One region of the Dehalobacter sp. MCB1 genome, then DNA from elsewhere that is predicted to be linked to it. Evidence: predicted binding sites of a transcription regulator. Region 1 holds the regulator's gene; each other region holds the start of a gene.
What was found. Region 1 encodes CtsR, which represses protease genes until heat stress. Its sites were predicted from a motif close to AAGGTCAANNAAGGTCAAAT; they were not measured.

Region 1 (4,260 bases):
CAGGACTCTCGCAGCAATTCCTTCTCCCTCAATGATCAGGCCAAGCAGAATATGTTCGGTTCCAATATAATTGACCCCCTGGCGTTGAGCCTCTTCGGTGGCAAGCTGAATCACGCGCTTCACTCGCGGCGACAATCCGACCTCTCCGCTAATAGGGGTTCCTAAGCCAATGATCTGGGTAATCTTTGCGCTTACCTTGTCCGGGTCCAATCCGACCCCGGTTAGCGCCTTCGCAGCGACTCCTTCTCCTTCTTCAATCAAAGCCAGAAGAATATGCTCCGTCCCTATAACCTTATGGCCCATACGTTTGGCAATCGCCTCAGCAAGCATAAATACTTTTTCTGCCTTTTGCGTAAATTTTCTTGACATTTTGATCCTTCCTTTCCTATTGTCGTTTAATTTACATTCTCACTCATTTTTTGATGGTAGATTCCACGCACAAAATGAGCTCTTTCTGCGTTAATATCATAAGCATCCAGCTGCTTATTGCGATTATATTGCAGACATCCCTGCATCGAGTTGATCAAGACAGACACGAAACCTGCAGAGACTCTAGGCAGAATGCCCATATCAATGCCCAGCCGGTCCTCCGATAGAAGAGAATAGATCTCTTCCGTTTCAAGGATTCTGGCATTTTCCAAAGTCCCCCGGGCCCTCCAGACTTTATCTTCGACGATAAGCGGAGATTCTTTGCGAATAACTTCCCGCATCTGGACTTCCCGTTCCATCAGCTGCCGCGTGACCGCATCAAGATGTGCCAAGGTGTCTTCTTCGCTCTTACCTAACGTAACCTGGTTGGATATCTGAAAGATATTTCCGAATGACCTGGAGCCTTCACCGTATACACCGCGTACTGCCAACCCAAGCGACGTCAGGGCACCCAGAACCTGCTGAACCTGATTGGTCAGCACCAGGGCCGGCAAGTGAACCATCACGGATACTCTCAGGCCCGTTCCAACATTGGTGGGACAAGTCGTCAGGTAACCAAACTTTTCTTTATAAGCAATATCCAAATGTGCTTCCAGATGATCATCGACCAATCCTGCAAGATGCCAAGCTTCCCTGAGGCTATTCCCCGGCATCAGCACCTGAATTCTCAGATGGTCTTCTTCATTGACCATGACTGCAATTTTATGGCTTTCGGACAAGGCCAGACCGCGTGCATATTCAGTCTCCTTAAAACCTGGGCTGACCAGATGCTTTTCAATCAGCACCTTTTTCTCCACTGGAATAAGCATTTTCAACGGAATATAAACAAGCTTTTCTTTTTCAGCAATAAAACCGTCTAAGACACCGGAAATCTGCGCTTCAATTTTTTCGGCATCATCATAGGACATGACGTGAGGGAAAGGATTGTCAGCGATATTTCTGGCCAATCTGATTCTGGAACTCAGTACAATCGGAATGTCCGGCGTATCCTTCATCCAGAAGCTGTCTTTGGCAAGCAGTTCCCGATAAGTCATTTGCTTTCACCTCCGACAGTATTCTCCATTTCTTTAATCCGGTCTCTTAATATGGCTGCCTCTTCGAACTTTTCCGCTTGGACAAGTTCCAACAGTTGTTGTTTTAATTTGGCTATTTCCTGTTTGTTTCGGAACGATGCTCCTCCTCTTACCGGCACTTTCCCGACATGCATCCCTCTTCCATGGATCCGTCGCAGGAGCATCTCCATTTGGGGCTCAAATTCATCGTAACATTTGCTGCAGCCCATTTTCCCGGCTTGCTGTATCTGGGAAAAAGTTCTTCCGCATCCGGGACATTTTCCGGTCTGGCTGTCTACGATCGTCTGATCATACTGCCCTGCCGGATTTACCCCAAATAATGCCTGTAAAAAATCCGATACCATTCCAGGGTAGAGATTGAAGCCGGTGCCAGGCGTTTTTTGCGCACACTCCTGGCAAAGATGAAGCTGAGCCGCCTGACCATTAATGATTTTGGTCAGATGAACCACAGCCTCCCGTTGTTGACAATTCTGACAAAGCATTGCTATCCCCCCGATCAATCATTGATATCGTCCCGGCACATATTCGCCAGTATTTCTTTCATCATTCGGGCCCTAAGCGTAGAAGGGAAATTCGTCACCCCAACCAAAAGCCGGTCGGAAAAAATCGTTTTTACCAGGATTGCTTCTCTTTTGGTGAACAGATCTTCTTCTCTGAGTCTGTCCACAAGATTATTGGCCCGATCCTGGGAAAGGTCATCCCCAATGAGTTCCGACATGAGTCTCTGGAATTTACCCTCAGGATCAAGTCCCAGCCTAACAATCCTTAAATAACCGCCGCCGCCTCTTCTGCTTTCAACAAGATAACCGCGTTCTGCGGTAAACCTCGTTGTAAGGACATAGTTAATCTGGGAAGGGGCACATGAAAAGAAATCAGCAAGATAACCTCTTTGCAGGACGATGTACCCATCTTCAGCCTGCTCTATAATCTTTTTAAGGTACTCCTCGATTCTGTTCGCCAAATTACTCATCGTCATCCATCCTCATTTTAATGTTGACCTTTATTGACTTTATGACCTTTTTTGACCTTTGTAACTATTTTACCCCTTTTTGATTGTTTTGAAAACTATTTTATTAAAAAAACCTATCCGAAGATAGGTTTTTTACTCGCATGACTACAAAACATGAACGTGCTTAGGAAGGGTCCTCACTTACTGATAAAGAAATACCACAAACCAAAAGTGACCGCTGCGACAATTACAACCAGAATGACAAGTTTCAGCCCGCCGAAGGAGCTTTTCTGTTCGAACCCAAAATCCAGGTCATCATCATCGTCCGGACTCGGGTCATTTTTACTGTTCATGATATAACTATTCAAATCAGAAAAGCGGCTTCTTTCTTCCGCCCCTACTTCTGTTTCCTCCAGCATACCCAGATCTGTCGGCCTTTTCAGTGTCATAGTGGCATCTTCCGCGTTATAGGCTTCATCCGCTTTATTTAAAACATCCGCTGCCTCAATATCAGTAAGTGGGCTAAAGCTGTCCGGGCTTGTTTTTACCGGATCATTGATTTCACTTATACTCTCTATTTCATTGAAATCATCTTCCAGGGAAGCCGCTTGGGAGATAAACAGTCTTTGCAGTTCATCCTGCCCCAAATTTTGATCACCGAGCAGAATCGTTCTAATCTCCTCATTGTCTTCATCCAAATCTCCGGTAAAAACCGGCCCTGCTTCCGCTTGATCCTCTTCCGGAAACTTCCCGGCCGTTCGGTTATGCTCTCCATCGTCCTGGTCATGCTCGTTAATGGTACTGTCATTAATATCAGCATCATCTTCAGGACTAAACTGCCTTCTGATGCTTTCCGCATTTTCCTCGGACAGTTTAGGCTCTATATCTTTCCAATACAAGCCTCCCTCCAACAACTGCCGGAGTTCTTCAGGATTAAGCCAAATCTCTTTTTTCTTATCATTTTTCATTCTAATGTTTCCCCCACAGGTTGAAAATTCAGTCGAGTAAAGTATTATAAAGTATTATTTAGTAGTTCTACAAAGAAATTATTTATCCTTCGTGCCGTATTTCTCAATTCAGATAAAATTTGCATCTTATCTTTTTCAGGATAAAATAGTATTAATGACTTTGACCTATTATAGAAAGAAGGAACAATATGCCGTCTCTTTATCCGGAATTTAAGTTTTGTCCCGTGTGTTCTGCCACGCTAGAGTATAAACTAATTGAAGACAAAAAAAGGCAAAGCTGCCCGGCCTGTGACTATATCAACTGGGGGGAATACTCCCTGGGCGTAGGCGGTGTTTTGCTGCAAGACGACAAAGTACTCCTCGTCCAAAGAGCGCATAACCCCGGTAAAGGAAGATGGACTATTCCCGGCGGCTATGTAGAACAGAATGAAAAAATTGCCCAGGCAGTTGTCCGAGAAGTCCGGGAGGAAACTGGCATCCTGTCGAAGCCTGTAAGCATTCTGGCAGTCCGCGATTACCCTGAAGATGTCCCTAACATGAAACACAATATTTATATTGTCTTCTTTCTTCATGGTCTGGGCGGTCAATTAAAACATGATCCGGTCGAGGTGATCCAGGCTGGTTTCTACTCGCTTGAAGATTGCCGTAATTTGCCTATCGCCCCGATGAGTCTTGAAGTGATCACAAAAGCAATCGAACACACCCGGAAAAAAAATCCTTCCCCAGGGCTGATTCACAATGAAGGAGTCCCCGTGTTCGGTGCACTTTCCGAATTATTTACTTTAATCTAAGAATAATTAGGTTTTAGGGATAACACAGTACTGATTATTAAGGGATATTT
Region 2 (4,260 bases), on a different contig from region 1:
AATTGCCTCCCATCATCCAATCTCCACCTGGTCCATACCAGCCTCGCATCATTTTCAAGCTACCTCCTTTTATATTCTCTTGGATTTTCTAGGCCATTCAAAAAAGTAAACCCTAGTTTTGAAACTATTTTTTTGATTAAACCATTGTCATCAATATTTTGTGCCGTTTGTGCCTGATTTATGATGACTGTAGATCTGAGAAAAGGAAATGAAATCATGAATATGCTGCAGATTTTTGGCAAGTATAGTGACAGAATGAAAGCCTTGCCGTTTGATCCTGAATATTTGTGAAGAAAGTACTGCATGAACGCTGGCAGGAAAAAATAATTTTTCGCGCGTAAAGGGAATTTCTAAGAATTAGCGAAACAATATGTTAAAAAACTAAATTATACCATCGGTTCAGTTTTTTCATGTGGATAAACGGAGAAATGATCGAGAAAATGACTGAGAAAAACTAAGATGATAGGAAGATGAGAATGAGCCAGCAAAAATCATGGTTTGCTGTTGTGAATCCCCGGTCAGCAAATGGAAAAACGCAGGGACTTTGGCCAGGGTATTACCAGCAGCTTCAGCAGGCGGGAATACAGGTTGATTATGCGCTGACCTCCCGCTCCGGGGGAGGAACAGAAATAACACGTATGGCTCTGGACGAAGGGTACCGGAGGATGATTGCGGTCGGAGGAGACGGGACGGTCAATGAGGTGCTTAATGGTCTTATTGAGAATGACCGGCTTGTGGCGGACGATATCGAACTGGCTGTTTTTGAACAAGGAACAGGCGGGGATTTTGTAAGGACAATAAAAACGGGCAAAGAAAAAGGTCTGAACGCCTTGATCAGGATGCTGAAGGAGCCCAATATCATTCTTTCTGATCTTGGACGAGTCGACTTTCTGAATTTTGAAAGGGAAGAACGGACACGTTATTTTCTGAATGCATCCAATGTCGGAGTCGGCGCGGAAGCGGTTCACAGAACCAATTGCCGGAGTAAAGCGATGGGCAGCAAGCTCTCTTATCTGACCAGTACTTTAGAAGCTGTTCTATCGTATAAGAGCGCCTGTGTTTCTCTGAAAATGGACCGGGATACATTCTGGGAAGGGAATATCTGGGGGTTTATGGTCTGCAACGGTCAATATATTGGCGGCGGAATGCATATTGCGCCTGATGCCCGCCTGGATGACGGTTTCTTCGATCTGGTTGTGATAAAAGAAATGAAACTGTCCAGGCTCTTTACACGCTTTCCGCTGCTTTATAAAGGTCAACATATTCATCTTCCTGAAGTCCAAGTGTTCCGCTGTAAGGAAATTGAACTGCATATGCCGGATTCCATACTCTTTGAAACCGACGGGGAGATCCCGGGGGTATGTCCGAAGGCATACCGGGTAATCCCTAAGTGCTTGAAACTATGGGTATAAGTTTCCGTTAACGTTAAAATTATACGGATAAACAGGCATCAAGACTTAAAAAAATTAAGGTCAGCTAAAGACAAATATATATCTGACCAATATTGACCTTTAAGGTGATTTTGCATATAATACAATTAATGGGTAAGAAAAGCAGTCTTAAGGTGGTGAGGACAGTGGATTTTAAAGATTATTATCAAATCTTAGGCATTTCTCCGGATGCGGACAATAAGGCCGTCAAAAAAGCCTATCAGGCGCTGGCAAAAAAGTATCATCCTGATTTAAACCAGGGTGATAAAGACTCCGAAGAGAAATTTAAGGAGATTAATGAAGCCTATCAGGCGATATCCGATCCTGCCAAAAGACAAAAATACGATGATTTAAGGGCAAACTACCAGCAATGGCAGTCGCGCGGCGGCAGAGGAAATTCTTTTGACTGGTCGGCCTGGCAGGAATCACCGGGAAGCAACCGCTATACCCGTACAATGACGCCGGAAGAGTTCTCAGAAATATTTGGGGACAGGGGTTTTGGCTCTGGTGCTGGCGCAGGCAGGGGCATGGGTGGATTTTCAGATTTTTTCTCCTCTATTTTTGGCATGGGGGCAGACTATGCTGATGATTCCGATGATTATTATTCGGATAGGGTCAGAAGACCGCAGGCCGGCAGGGACATTGAAGGTGAAATCAGTATTACGCTTGAAGAAGCCTATCATGGAACCAAACGGATGATTGAAGTCGGCGGCCGGAGAATTGAAGCCACTGTTCCGAAAGGCATTAAGCATAACAATAAAATCAGGCTCAGCGGACAGGGACAAGCTGGAGTGAGGGACGGAAACAAAGGAGACCTTCTGTTAACGGTAAAAATTGTTCCGCATGCTGTTTATACCCGGGACGGAGATGATTTGTCCGCCCCTATCGAAATTGATTTCTTCAAGGCCGTACTTGGCGGAGAAACCCGAGTTAAAACCTTAGGCGGAGAAATAGCCATCAAGATCCCTCCGCGCACCCAAACCGGAAAAAGCTTTCGCCTGAGAGGGAAAGGGATGCCTGTTCTCAATAAAGCGGATCATTTTGGCGATTTTTACGCTAAGATTGCGATTGTTCTGCCCGAGGAAATGTCTGAGAAAGAAATCAGTATGCTTCGGGAATTAAGCCGGGAAAGAGACAGTTCAAAGGAGTGATAAGAATGGCTTTTGATACCAACCGTTTTACCCAGAAATCCCAGGAGGCAATCATCGCTGCGCAAAACAACGCGGAACGTAACCATAACAGCCAGGTGGAACCTGAGCACCTGTTACTGGCCTTATTGGAACAAAATGAAGGGGTTGTACCTCAGATCCTGAATAAATTAAATATTTCACCCGTAAGTGTCAGCGAGAAGACCAAATCCGCTATCCAGAGACAGCCCAGTATGATGGGAGCTGCTACCCAGCTGAGCATTTCCCCAAGAATGAGAACAGTTCTGGTGAACGCCCATGACCAGATGGAACCGTTTGGAGATGATTATGTCAGTACGGAACATTTTTTACTGGCCATCGTTGATCAAGCCGGCGGAGATGCCGGAAAGATCCTGAAAGAAGCCGGAGTCACCCGGGAAGCCCTGTTGAACGTTCTGAAGGAAATCCGCGGATCTCAGCGGGTTACCGGTCAGAATCCGGAAGGGACTTATGCTGCCCTGGAACAGTACGGCCGAAACCTTGTGACACTGGCCAGGAGAGGAAAACTTGATCCGGTGATCGGCAGGGATGAGGAGATCCGCAGAGTACTGCAGATATTGTCCCGCCGGACAAAAAATAACCCGGTTCTGATCGGCGAACCAGGCGTAGGAAAGACGGCCATTGTCGAAGGGCTGGCCCAGAGAATCGTACGGGGTGATGTCCCGGAAGCGATTAAAAATAAAGAAGTCATTTCCCTGGATATGGGAACGCTGATTGCCGGGGCCAAATACCGCGGAGAATTTGAAGAACGGCTGAAGGCTGTATTAAAGGAAGTTGAAAGCCGCGAAAATATTATTCTTTTTATTGATGAGCTGCACACCGTCGTCGGGGCAGGGGCTGCCGAAGGCGCAATGGATGCCGGCAATATGCTCAAACCGATGCTGGCCCGCGGGGAGCTTAGGATGGTCGGAGCCACGACGTTGGACGAATACCGTAAACACATTGAAAAGGATGCGGCACTGGAAAGACGTTTTCAGACGGTGACTGTTGCACCGCCGACGGTCGAGGATACGATCTCGATCCTAAGGGGTTTGAAAGAACGTTATGAGACGCATCACGGCGTCAGGATTACCGACAGTGCGATCATTGCGGCGAGTATCCTTTCCGACCGCTATATCAGTGAACGGTTCCTGCCGGACAAGGCGATCGACCTGATTGATGAGGCAGCAGCCAGACTGCGGATGGAAATCACCAGTGAACCGCAGGAACTCGACGATATCAAACGCAGAGTCATGCAGCTTGAGATCGAAAGGGAAGCGCTGAAAAAAGAGAAAGACAAAGCGAGTCAGGAAAGGCTGGCCAATATTGAAAAGGAACTTGGAGACCTGAAGGAAAAAAGAAGTGCTCTGGAAGCCCAGCTTCAAGAGGAACGCGGAAAACTGGGCAATATTCACAAATTGAAGGAAGATATTGACCGGACGAGAGTAGAAATTGAAAATGCCCAGCAAAAATACGATTACAATAGGGCTGCCGAACTTCAGTACGGCGTACTGCCAAAGCTTGAGAAAGAGCTGGCAGAACTTGAACAACTCGTATCGGGACGGGAGAATACGCTGCTGAAGCAGGAAGTCTCGGAAAGCGATATTGCTGAGATCGTCGCCAAATGGACGCATATCCCGGTCTCCAAGCTTCTGGAAAGTGAA
Region 3 (4,260 bases), on a different contig from region 1:
CTAGGCTATGCAATGTACATCCAGCGACAAGCGGAGCACGGATTGCGCAGCCCTACCTTCTTTGGTTTCTTTGTCTTTTAATATTAAAGAAGGCGGTGTCGCCAACTACTTTAGTAGTTTTGCAGCACCGCCTTGCTTTTTGCGTAGAAATATTAACTTTGATGCGCTCTCTGATATTCTTTGACTTGAGGGCTTTCATACAGCAGCTGATCAGCCAACCCTACGATACTGCCCGGAGAAAGCTGTCGGGCTAAGTCCGAAGCATTCTTACGCATTTCTTCAAGTAAACCGGGATTTAGACAGAAACTGTCGATCAGGGGATTAAGTTCGGAGATCTTTGATGTTCTGACAGCAACACCTGATTTAACTAGAATCTCAGTATTTTCTTCTTCCTGTCCCGGAATAAAAAATGGAATAATGATGGGAATATTTTTATTGATTGCTTCTGAAACAGTCAGACCGCCGGGTTTTGTAATAATCACATCGGACTGGTCCATTAGATCATGAATGTTTGATGTAAAACCGTAAATGACGACATCTTTGCCGTTAAAAGTACCTGCGTACTTTTTCGCAAGATCAGTCCACAGCTTACGGTTGCTTCCGCATACAACCAGGACACGAAGATGATGCCGGTTCTCCATAAGCGTTTTCAGGCATTTTCTGATATAGGGGATGCCCATGCTCCCACCCATGATCAGCAGTGTAAATACGTCATTATTTCTGATAAGGCGGGGCTGGCGAAATTCTTCCCGTACCGGAATACCGAAAATGTGTATTTTGTTTTCAGGAACACCTTTTTCCGTAAGCGTATCTTTGGTGTAAGGTGAACCAACAATGTAGGCATCAACAAAACTATTCACATAAAACTGATGGGCCATATAATCTGTAACCAGCGAAATAAAAGGCAGATTTAAGCGTCCGGAAGCCTTCAAATAAGAAACAACACTGACATGAAGAGGATGGGTAGTAATAAGCAGGTCGGGCTTGTACTCCTGAATCAGCTGTTCGATGACATTATCCATGGTCCTGTTTAAAATTCTTTTGACATTTTTATTTAAAAACTCGTTATAGGTAATCTTATATAGTTTCCCGTACATTTTCGGTAATCTTGTTGCGAGTATATGATAACCGTCATCGATAAGGGCTTCCATGATCCAGCTTTCTTCTTTTTTTAAGGGTTCTACAATCCGGACGGAATAGCCTGAAGCTTCAAGCTCCTTTTTCAGACAGTCTGCAGCCTGATTATGTCCGTGACCTGTAGATGCAGAGAAAATCATTACTTTAGGCACGAATTAATTATTCTCCCTTCGAAAGCATAAGATGCTGAAAGTTGTCCTTTTATATTATAACAGCTTATGGTCGATAACCAACAAAAATTTATTTATTATTTTTTGGTAGAAAAAAAGCAGTACACTCTTTTTTTCATTGTGTCCTGCTTTAGAGACCGTCTGTGGGCGCAGTCTTGCGATCTAATGCTGAAACTCAATCTGAACAGACTTTTTCTCCCTGTTCTCTGTCTTGGGCAGAAATACATTCAGAACGCCGTTTTTATAAATTGCCCTGACATTATCACTGGAAACGGCCGCCGGAAGAGAGACGGAGCGGCGAAATTGACCGGTATACCTTTCTTTTTTGTGTAGCCGGTCTTCCTGGATCACGTGCTGTTCGCGGTTTAAAGTGCCGCTGATGGTTATCATGTTGTTTTCAATCTGAATGCTTACATCTTCTCTTCTCTGCAGTCCTGGCAGATCGCAGGAAACAATGATTTCTTCGTCGGTTTCATAGACGTCGGTAAATGGAACAGCTAAGCGCGGAGTAAACTCGTCTTCGAAAAGATTAAATGGGAAGCTATAAAGCCTATTGATTTCACGGCGCAATTGATCTGCATTCCGCATTGGATGGAACGGTATAAGATTCATACTTTCAAGCCTCCAGTACATTTATGGGATTGATAACAAGTACTTTTTTTCAAGCATACTAGTAAATACTCAAATATAGGATTGCGTTAAACTCCCGGGTTGGCCTGTGCGCCACAATTCCACTTTCGGCTGTTGTGCCATCCATGGCGCAAACAGCCGCGCTCCGCCTCCATGCTCCGCTTGACGCTGGAATTGTGGCCCCCAGACCTCATTTAGGGTAATCAAGCTTGCATGAATAATTTGAGCAGGGAATTTGAGAACGTCATACTAGGATTATTTTAACCGGAAAGATGATATATATTCTGTTCGGATGTTTAGACAAACGCACGATTGGTAATTAATCAAAATAATATAAAAAAATTATTATATGAAAGAAAGAAATCATTATATGAAAGAAATCAAATGATAGAACATAAACAAAAAAAGACCAAAATTCACCCAAATAATTTGACCTTTATTGACCTTTGTAATAAAATAGAGGCATATCAAAATTAACAATCAATGATGGAGGGAATAAATATGAGTTATCTTATCCCGATGGTAGTTGAACAAACGAATCGCGGTGAACGTTCTTACGACATCTATTCTAGGCTCCTCAAAGACCGTATTATCTTCTTGGGCGGAGCAATCGATGATAACGTTGCTAATGTTGTCGTTGCGCAATTGCTTTTCCTGGAAGCAGAAGATCCTGAAAAGGACGTTTTCCTCTATATCAACAGCCCTGGAGGGTCCATTACTGCCGGGATGGCCATCTACGATACGATGCAGTACATCAGGCCTGATGTACAGACTATTTGTATTGGAATGGCCGCCAGTATGGGTGCCTTCCTGCTTGCAGCCGGAACGAAAGGAAAACGTACGGCCCTACCCAATGCTGAAATCCTGATCCACCAGCCGTTAATTGCAGGGGGAGGTTTATCGGGGCAGGCTACAGAAATAGAAATTCACGCCAAACAATTGCTGAAAACGAAAAACAAAATGAACAGGATTCTCTCCGAAAGAACTGGCCAGCCTTTGGAAAAAGTCGAACAGGATACGGACCGTGACTACTATATGTCCGCTGAAGAAGCCAAAGAATACGGAATTGTTGATCGGGTGCTGGAAAAAGCAGCACTGCTCGAGCAAAAAAAGAAGAACCCGCTAAAATAAAATCTCTCAAGGAATAAGTCTTAATTTCCATAAGAGAATCTTGAAGAAAATCTTGGATATCAAAACGCCTCATTTGAGTCAATCATTTGAGGCGTTTGACGTCCACGGATGGACTAATGCCGCGGTTCCATGGAGGGAAAGGAGCGGCAAGTCCACGGATGGACTAATGCCGCGGGAAAGAGCAACCATCAGAAAAAAACATAAAACTTCAATAAATTCGGCATACTAAACCCAGATTGTCGGAAAACGACCAAAGCAACAACAAATAAGGAGGAAAAATCTTGCAGAAAATTCGTAAAGCAGTCATACCAGCGGCTGGATTGGGTACAAGATTTCTTCCTGCAACCAAAGCTCAACCCAAAGAAATGCTGCCAATTGTGGACAAACCGACCATTCAGTACATCATTGAAGAAGCGGTCCACTCCGGTATTGAAGATGTCATTATTGTCACAGGAAGAAACAAAAGAGCCATCGAGGATCATTTTGACCGTTCTGTAGAACTTGAACTATTTCTAAAAAACGGAGAAAAGTCCGAACTGCTCGATATGGTCAAACACATTGCTGAGATGGTCGATATCCATTATGTCCGTCAAAAAGAAGCTCTGGGGCTCGGTCATGCCGTCTACAGCGCTAGAAGATTTATAGGTAATGAGCCGTTTGCCGTTCTTCTGGGAGATGACGTGATCTATTCGGCTGAGCCTTGTCTAAAACAAATGATCAGGTACTACGAGCTTTATAACAGCAATCTAATTGGCGTACAGGAAGTACTGCCGACAGAAGTGTCGAAATACGGGATTATTGATGGTAGCAGAATATCCCCGAGACTGTACAAGGCGGAAACGATGTTTGAAAAGCCGGCTCCACAAGAAGCGCCTGATATTCCACTTGCGATCATGGGCCGGTATATTCTTAATCCGGAAATTTTTGATATCCTCGCGGAATTGCCTCCGGGAAGAAATGGAGAAATTCAGTTGACGGATGCGATTGCACAGTTGAGCAAGGTTCAGGATGTGTATGCCTACAATTTCGAAGGGAAAAGATATGATGTCGGGGACAAACTTGGTTTTGTCAAAGCAACCATTGAATTTGCGTTAAGACACGAAGAAATTGGCGAAAGCCTGATGGATTATCTGACCGATATTGTCAGCCGGTATCAGAAAGGAGGTCAGGAGCTTCGCCTGCTTTCGGCAGA

Region 2: a site for CtsR is predicted at 1,469-1,488, ahead of A7K50_RS05350 (DnaJ C-terminal domain-containing protein). Genes of this name have one in related genera too.
Region 3: a site for CtsR is predicted at 2,365-2,384, ahead of clpP (ATP-dependent Clp endopeptidase proteolytic subunit ClpP). Genes of this name have one in related genera too.

The regions. Positions count from the first base shown of each region.
Region 1 is NZ_LXPC01000009.1:12,448-16,707, reverse strand. Features, by position in the region: gene A7K50_RS05515 (ATP-dependent Clp protease ATP-binding subunit) at 1-369, opposite strand, end outside; gene A7K50_RS05510 (protein arginine kinase) at 396-1,463, opposite strand; gene A7K50_RS05505 (UvrB/UvrC motif-containing protein) at 1,460-1,984, opposite strand; gene A7K50_RS05500 (CtsR family transcriptional regulator) at 1,999-2,472, opposite strand; gene A7K50_RS05495 (hypothetical protein) at 2,649-3,419, opposite strand; gene A7K50_RS05490 (NUDIX hydrolase) at 3,608-4,210, shown strand.
Region 2 is NZ_LXPC01000008.1:201,883-206,142, forward strand. Features, by position in the region: gene A7K50_RS05340 (SHOCT domain-containing protein) at 1-52, opposite strand, end outside; gene A7K50_RS05345 (diacylglycerol kinase family protein) at 477-1,412, shown strand; gene A7K50_RS05350 (DnaJ C-terminal domain-containing protein) at 1,577-2,581, shown strand; gene clpB (ATP-dependent chaperone ClpB) at 2,587-4,260, shown strand, end outside.
Region 3 is NZ_LXPC01000012.1:293,227-297,486, forward strand. Features, by position in the region: gene A7K50_RS09200 (glycosyltransferase) at 153-1,277, opposite strand; gene A7K50_RS09205 (Hsp20 family protein) at 1,470-1,919, opposite strand; gene clpP (ATP-dependent Clp endopeptidase proteolytic subunit ClpP) at 2,439-3,068, shown strand; gene galU (UTP--glucose-1-phosphate uridylyltransferase GalU) at 3,350-4,260, shown strand, end outside.